2 regions of the Pseudarthrobacter quantipunctorum genome follow, and region 1 is predicted to be linked to the other one. Evidence: predicted binding sites of a transcription regulator. Region 1 holds the regulator's gene; the other holds the start of a gene.
The links. Region 1 encodes HrcA, which represses chaperone genes, less so after heat shock. Its sites were predicted from a motif close to TTNGCACTCGNNNNNNNCGAGTGCNAA; they were not measured.

Region 1 (3,995 bases):
CCGAGGTCACCACGGAGGCGAACCCGGACTCCGTCACCCCCAAGTCCCTTGCCATCCTCAAGGATGCCGGCTTCACCCGGATCTCGTTCGGCATGCAGTCAGCTGTTCCCCACGTCCTCAAGGTCCTGGACAGGACCCACACGCCCAGCCGCGTGCCGCAGGTTGTGCAGTGGGCCCGCGACGCCGGACTGGCCGTCAGCCTGGACCTCATCTATGGCACGCCCGGGGAGTCCCTGGAGGACTGGCGGTACTCGCTCGAGACGGCGCTTTCCTACCAGCCGGACCACATCAGCGCCTACGCGCTGATCATCGAGGACGGAACGAAGCTTGCCGCCCAGATCCGCCGTGGTGAAGTCCCCGGGATCGACGACGACGACCACGCCGACAAGTACGAGCTCGCCGATGAGCTGATCACCAAGGCCGGCCTGGGCTGGTACGAGGTCAGCAACTGGGCGCGCACGCCCGGACAGGCCTGCCGCCACAACCTGGCCTACTGGCGCGGCGACGACTGGTGGGGGATTGGGCCGGGGGCCCACTCGCATGTGGGCGGTGTCCGGTGGTGGAACGTCAAGCACCCCACTGCCTACGCGGGGCGCCTGGCGCAGGGAGTGTCACCGGCGGCCGGCAGGGAAACCCTGGATGGGGAAACACGGAACATGGAGCGCGTGATGCTTGAGGTCCGCCTTCAATCCGGCCTCGAGATCTCCTCGCTGGGCACCGCAGGACGGCGCGAGGTGGCCGGGCTCATCGCGGAGGAACTGATTGATCCCGCCGCCGCCTTCGCAGGCCGGCTGGTCCTCACGCTGAAAGGCCGGCTGCTGGCTGACGCCGTGGTGCGCCGGGTCCTGCCGGACTAGCGGGTTCAGTGCTGGGCTGCGGGCGGTGGGCCCACGCCGGCGAGGGCCCCGGCGCGAGCTTGCGAGTGCTGGGAGCTGGAGGGGACTACTTAATCCAGCGCAGGTTGTACTGGTAACGGTGCGGCTGGCCCTTGTTCACATGGATGCCGGCCGCCACGGAGAAACAGGTCAGGGCAATCCAGATGAGGGTGGCAATCACGGCGAAGATGTTGCCGATCACCGGCACGAACACCAGGATGTTCGCCACCACGGCGGCGATGGTGGGAGGCAAGCTGAAGTTCAGCGCCTCCTTGGACTCCTGCGCCGTGAAAGGGCCCCTGTCCCGGAAAATGAGGTAGATCAGAAGAGCAGGAACGCAGCCAAGGATTCCGCCAAAGTGCGCCATGGTGGCCCACTGCCGGTCTTCGCTGGCTGTCAGGGGCAGCGCATTCGCCGGAACGCCATGGTATTCCGAACGGCCCTGGCCGCCCTGGGTGTCCCTGTGATCGCGTGCGTTTTCTGCCACAGTCTGTTCCTTCTAAAAGTGCAATGGTGCTGGCTAAGAATGCATATCAGTTGAGAGGGACTGCAAATGACGCAGATCCGCAGTACCAAGAATACTGGCTGGAGGCGCGGATGCTGCTCCGGGGCCCCGCGCACGGCGGCGCGGCGGTCCGGTCAGGGAACCGTCAGGAAGTCAATGACTTCCTCCACCCTCCCCAGCAGGGAGGCTTCCAGGTCCGCGTAGGTGCGGACAGCACCCAGCAACTTCTGCCACCCAAGCCCAATATCCTCCTTGGTGGCATGGGGCCAGCCGAACGCGGCAAGGATCCCGGTCTTCCAGTCCTGCCCGCGCGGCACCACCGGCCATTTTTCGATGCCCAGCACGGCAGGCCGGATCGCCTGCCAGACGTCCACGTAGGGGTGGCCCACGATCAGCACGTTCCCGGCAGCCCCCGGTGAGGCCATCACGGCGTCCGCAATGCGGGACTCCTTGGAGTCCGGCACCAGGTGGTCCACCAGGACCCCCAGCCGCCGGCCCGGACCGGGCCTGAAGTCTGCCACTGCCGCGGCAAGGTCGTCAATGCCGTGGAGGGGTTCGACGACGATGCCTTCCACCCGAAGGTCGTCTCCCCAGACCTTCTCCACCAGTTCGGCGTCGTGCTTTCCCTCCACCCAGATCCGGCTGGCCTTGGCGACCTGCGCGCGCTGGCCGGCCACCCGGACTGAACCTGATGCTGTCCTGCCGGTGGCGGCAGGTGCCTGCCGCGGCGCCGGGGGAAGAAGCTTAATGGCCTGGCCTTCGAGGAGGAAGCCGAAGCCCAGGCGGAAAGACCTTGATTTGCCGCGCCTGTCTTCCAGAGCCACCACATGCATGCCCCCGGATTTCTCCACGCGTGTCACGGCGCCCACCCAGCCGGACTGGACGTCCTCCAGCACCATTCCCCGTTCAACAGGAACTTCAGGCAGTTCAGCCTTTGACGGAGCGGACATGTCCTGGGGACCCCAGTTCTGGTACTGCATGATTCACTCCGCCTAGCGCTCGATCACAGGTCCGGAATTTCGCCCGGAGCGGTACCAATGCTAGCAACGGGGAGAGGCATAATAGACTGTTAGCACTTGGGCATGTCGAGTGCTAAACGATGAGCGGCACAGCGCGGGCGGCGCGGCCGCCCCGAACCCTGGATGGAGGTGGAGTGTGAGCGAGCCACGCAAACTTGAAGTACTCCGTGCCATCGTGGAGGACTACGTCCACTCCCGCGAGCCCGTGGGGTCCAAAGCCCTGGTGGAGCGCCACCATCTCGGTGTGTCCAGCGCAACCATCAGGAATGACATGGCAGCCCTGGAGGAAGAGGGCCTGATCACGGCTCCGCACACCAGCGCCGGCCGGATCCCCACGGACAAGGGCTACAGGCTGTTCGTCGACCAGATCTCCGCCGTCAAGCCGCTGTCCCAGGCGGAGCGCCGCGCCATCCAGTCCCTGCTTGAAGGATCGGATGACCTGGACGACGTCCTGGACCGGACCGTCCGGCTGCTGTCGCAGCTCACCAACCAGGTTGCAGTGGTCCAGTACCCGCACCTGAGCAGGGCACTGGTCCGGCATATCGAATTCGTCCTCCTGGCCCCGCGGAAGGTGCTGGTGGTGTTGATCGCCAACAGCGGCAAGGTGGAGCAACGTGTTATCGACGTCGGACAGGACCTGGGGGACGAAGCCCTGGCGGCTCTTCGGTCCCGGTTCCTTGGATCGCTTGCCGGAACACCGCTGAGCCAGTTGGCCCTGTCCCTGCCGGCGGTGGTGGCCATGGCCGCCCCGGGGCAGCGGCAGGCGGCGCATGCCCTCGCCATCGGCCTGGAGGCGCTGGCACAGAGCAGCCGCGAGGAACGCATGGTAATGGCGGGCACAGCCAACCTGGCAAGGTCCAACGTGGACTTCCCGCTCAGCATCGGCCCGGTGCTGGAAGCACTTGAGGAGCAGGTTGTTATGCTCCGCCTGCTGAGCGAGATGGCGCAGGACCACCGCGGGGTGGCTGTCAGCATTGGCCGCGAGAATCCCTACGACGGGCTGGCCGAGGCATCGGTTGTAGCCACGGGCTACGGCCCGGACAGCGCAGCGAAAATCGGCGTGCTCGGACCAACACGCATGGACTATCCCACCACCATGGCCGCCGTCAGGGCAGTTGCCCGCTACCTTTCCCGGATCCTGGGCCCCTGAGGTCCAACCCGGGCCACTGGACACCCACAGCATTTCCAGCAGTCCAACTGCAGGCAGTACAACAAGGAAGAGATACGAACTTTGAGCAGCCACTACGACGTCCTTGGAGTCTCACCGGAGGCCACGGGAGAAGAGATCAAGAAGGCCTACCGCAAGCTGGCACGCACCCTGCACCCGGACGTCAACCCGGGTGAGGATGCGTCGGACCGCTTCAAGGCTGTAACCCACGCCTATGAAGTCCTGTCCGACCCGCAGAAACGCCGGGTGTACGACACCACGGGCAACGAAAACGGCACGGACAACGGCTTCGGCGGAGGCAGCTACGCCGGCCAGGGGTTCGCGTTCCAGGACATTTTCGACACCTTCTTTGGCGCCGGCGGTTCCACCGGCCCGGCTTCCCGCGTGCGGCGCGGGCAGGACGCCCTCATCAGCGTCCGGATCGAACT
Region 2 (3,995 bases), 720 kb from region 1:
CGACGTTCAATACCAAAGCGGCTGGCGGTTCCGGTGTTTCATCTGCTGCGGAGTCCGCCGTAAATTCACCGGCGGGCTGGAACTGGTGCCTGCGGTTCCGGAGGACGTAGGGCCCAACCCACACAATCCAGAGCACGACGGCAACCACAAGGATCACTGAGCTGCTAAGGGGGAAGTCCACACTCAAAACCGTATGAGCATCCTGCCCGCTGCGGCAGCATTAGCTGCGGTGTGTCGTGGCGCAGCCGGCAAATCAATGGATTTATGACGGCCGCGAGGCGAGCCAGGGCCGGAGCAGCCCGTCCGGGACTTCCTCCGCAGTCAACGCAAAAGACCGGTGGTCGGCCCATTCGCCATTGATATGCAGGTAGCGGGGGCGGTACCCCTCGTCCCGGAAGCCCAGCTTTTCCACCACCCGCAGGCTAGGTCCGTTTTCCGGCCTGATGTTGATTTCCATCCTGTGCAGGCCCAGAGTCCTAAAGCAATGGTCCGTAACCAGAGCTACGGCAGTGGGTGCGATTCCACGGCCCGCGCGGTCCTGGTCCACCCAGTAGCCAAGGGTCGCCATCATCGCTGATCCCCACACGATCGACGAAACGGTCAACTGGCCAACAATGGCAGAACTCCCCGCTGTGGGAATGCGCTCGGTGATGACAAAAGGCAATGCCGTTGCCTGCGCCGCCTGCGACTTCAATGAGCGGACCATCTGGCGATAGTCCGGGAGGCCCCCGGCGGGATCCGGGTTGGAAGCTTCCCAGGGCGCCAGCCATTGGCTGTTGCGGGACCTGACCTCGGTCCACTCCTTCTTGTCCCGGTACCGGATGGGCCGCAGGATCAAGTCCCCGCACTCCAGTGTTACGGGCCAAATGGGACCAGCGCGCACGGCGCTACTTGGACAGGCCGGCGGTGAAGCCCGGCAGCCACTCCCGCAAGCCCGGCCCAAGGTCCTCGCTGTCGATGGCCAGCTGGACGCAGGCCTTGAGGTAGCTGAGTTTGTCCCCGGTGTCATAGCGGCGCCCGCGGAACACAACGCCGTAGACCCCGTACCCCTCGCCTTCGCCGGTTGCCAGCTCCTGCAGCGCGTCCGTCAACTGGATTTCATCGCCGCGCCCGGGGGCGGTGTGTTCGAGGACTTCGAAGACGGCGGGATGGAGGACGTAGCGGCCAATCAGCGCGAGGTTGGAGGGCGCCTCGTCAACCTCCGGCTTCTCCACCAGCCGGTTGACGCGCACGTAGGACTCACCTTCGATCGGCTGGACATCGGCGCATCCGTAGGCACTGATCTCGGACGGTTCCACCTCGATGAGCGCAATAACCGACCCTCCCGTTTCCGCCTGGACGTCAATCATGGTGCCCAGCAGCTCGTCGCGGGCGTCGATCAGGTCATCGCCCAGCAGAACGGCAAAGGCTTCATGGCCGACGTGCTGCTTCGCGCGCAGCACGGCGTGGCCCAGTCCGTGCGGATCCCCCTGCCGGACATAGTGGATATCGCCCAGCTTGCTGGCGGCCTGGACGGACGCAAGTTTCTCGGTGTCCCCCTTGCCCTCAAGAGTGGATTCGAGTGACGGGACCCGGTCAAAGTGGTCTTCCAGTGCCCGCTTGTTGCGCCCGGTAATCATGAGGAGGTCGTGGAGGCCAACGTTCACGGCTTCTTCAACGACATACTGGATGGCAGGCTTATCCACGACGGGGAGCATTTCCTTGGGCATTGCCTTTGTTGCCGGCAGGAACCTGGTACCGAGTCCGGCGGCAGGAATGACGGCTTTGCGAACTCTCGGGTTACTGGTAGTCACCGGACTAATCTAACGTCAGCGTCAAGCATTCAGTAACAACCGGGCCCGCGACACCCGCGGAGGGATGGACCACACGAACTACCGGCCGGACATACGGCAGTGATGGAGGAAGCACGTGACGCTTGAGGAAACAAAAGCAGCCAAAGACCGGATCCGCGCAGCCCACCGCCGCCGGCGGGCTGCGATGACTTCCCTGGAACGGGAGGACGCCGGCACTGCCCTTGCCAAACACGGCGCCGCGTGGGCGGCTTCGGTGATCCCGGCTGATGGAGCCACGGTGTGCGTGTACCTGGGCGTCGGCGCGGAACCGCCTACGCTGCCACTGATCGCAGCCCTTCACGACGGCGGCCACAGGGTCCTTCTCCCCGTTTGCGAACCAGGGCGTGAGCTGGGATGGGTCTTCTGGACGCCGGATGTCGAGCTCGCACGCAGCAAGTTCGCCCCCATCCTGGAACCGGTAGGGACCCGCCACGAAATTGAGGTCGCCGGGGAAGCGGCTGCGCTGTTCATCCCTGCCACGGCGGTGGACCTCGCAGGCAGCAGGGTTGGCCAGGGCGGCGGCTATTACGACAAGTTCCTGGGCCACCTTGCGTCAGCCGGGAAGGATATTCCCCTTGCCGCCGTTCTTTATGACGGGGAATTACTGCCAGCCGGCGCCATTCCGGTGGAGGAATTCGACCGCCCCGTCCCGGGCGTCGTGCTTCCCTCCGGTTTCCGGGGCCTGGCGAACGCTGCCTGACCGGAAATCCGGCCGCAGGAGAATGATAGAATTGGCACTCAGGCCCTGTGACTGCTAATGGATATCCGGCTGGATCACCAAGCAGCAGTCCGGGACCTCTCGTTTGCCCAAGAGGAGGAGCACCAGTGCCAACGTATGCGTACGCCTGCAAGGATTGCGGCCATGCCTTTGACATCGTCCAGTCGTTCTCGGACAGCTCTTTGACGTCATGCCCCGAATGCCAGGGTGCCCTGCGCAAGAAGTTCAACAGCGTGGGCGTTGTCTTCAAGGGTTCCGGCTTCTACCGCACGGACTCCCGGGACTCCAAGGGCAGCACGGTTTCGGCCGCTCCCGCAGCAACGCCGGCACCGGCGGCCGCACCGGCCGCTTCGGCATCCGCAGCTGCTGCCAGCTGATCCAAGGTCTTCACCTACGGCTCCGTTGGGCGGTCGGGCAAGGTTGTCCACATACCCGCGATGGCCACTGACGCAACACTTTGCGGCGCCCTTAGCGTAGGCACATGCCTGCATCCCGCCCGTCCAGCCCGAGATCATCAAGCTCGCCGCGTACCGGACTCCTCCGGAAACCGGTGCGACGCCGCGCCGGCAAGGTCCGCAGTGTGGAACGGAACGCAGGCAGGCGTCCTCCTGCGCGTTTTGCGGGCTGGTTAAGCCGCAACCGGCGCCTCGCTGTCGCGCTGCTCCTCTGCGCCGCAGCCGCCATCACGGTGCACCAGCTCACCCCTGCCCCGGTGTACACGGTGACTGCGCTGGCCGCCGCAAGGGACATCCCCGCCGGCGCCGCACTCTCGGAGGCTGACCTCGCCGCCGCACAGGTTCCGCCCGGCATACTGGCCAGCGGATTCCTCCGGGAACCCGGCGAGGCCGCAGGCAAACAGCTCGCTGCGCCCCTGCGCAAGGGGCAGCTGCTCACGGACGCCCAGCTTCTTGGTCCAGGCCTCCTCACGGGCACTTCCCCGGGATCAGCGGCCGTCCCCCTGCGCATGGCAGATCCGTCATCCATCCAGCTTGTCTCCCCCGGGCAGCTGGTGAACGTGGTGCTCACCTCAGCCAACGGCTTCGACCAGCAGGGACCACCCGAGATTCTGGCGTCCGGCGTTCCCGTGCTGTGGACCTCAGGCCAGGGCGGCCAGACGGGACAGTGGCTGGGCACTGCCGAAACAGACGGCCTGATAGTGGTGGCTGCCACGGCAGAGCAGGCAGCCCGGCTCGCCGGCGCCTCCACCCAGGGCAAGCTGTTCTTCGTCCTGGTGGGGCCGTAAGCCGCTTAGCCCCAGTGCGGCGGCTTCTGTTCCTTCAGCCAGGCGTCGTGGTCGTCGTCTTCCCGGTCGCCCCAGGCGCGGGGGTCGTCCTCGGCGGCTTTGTTGGGCACGGCGGGTTCCGCGGGCAGGGCGGACGTACCGGAGTCGGTGCCAGCTTGGCCGTCCTGGTCCTGACCGCCTGCCGTGTCAGCGGGCTGCCCGG

Region 2: WHH00_RS05560 (FmdB family zinc ribbon protein) is a predicted target of HrcA. The motif match lies at 2,564-2,590, and genes of this name have one in related genera.

What each region holds. Positions count from the first base shown of each region.
Region 1 covers NZ_CP148033.1:1,925,321-1,929,315, forward strand. The annotation lists gene hemW (radical SAM family heme chaperone HemW) at 1-857, shown strand, start outside; gene WHH00_RS08905 (DUF4870 domain-containing protein) at 943-1,362, opposite strand; gene WHH00_RS08910 (DUF3097 domain-containing protein) at 1,515-2,360, opposite strand; gene hrcA (heat-inducible transcriptional repressor HrcA) at 2,536-3,549, shown strand; gene dnaJ (molecular chaperone DnaJ) at 3,631-3,995, shown strand, end outside.
Region 2 covers NZ_CP148033.1:1,208,807-1,212,801, reverse strand. The annotation lists gene WHH00_RS05580 (hypothetical protein) at 1-181, opposite strand, end outside; gene WHH00_RS05575 (GNAT family N-acetyltransferase) at 263-883, opposite strand; gene galU (UTP--glucose-1-phosphate uridylyltransferase GalU) at 888-1,793, opposite strand; gene WHH00_RS05565 (5-formyltetrahydrofolate cyclo-ligase) at 1,909-2,532, shown strand; gene WHH00_RS05560 (FmdB family zinc ribbon protein) at 2,658-2,927, shown strand; gene WHH00_RS05555 (Flp pilus assembly protein CpaB) at 3,131-3,793, shown strand; gene WHH00_RS05550 (DUF4011 domain-containing protein) at 3,799-3,995, opposite strand, start outside.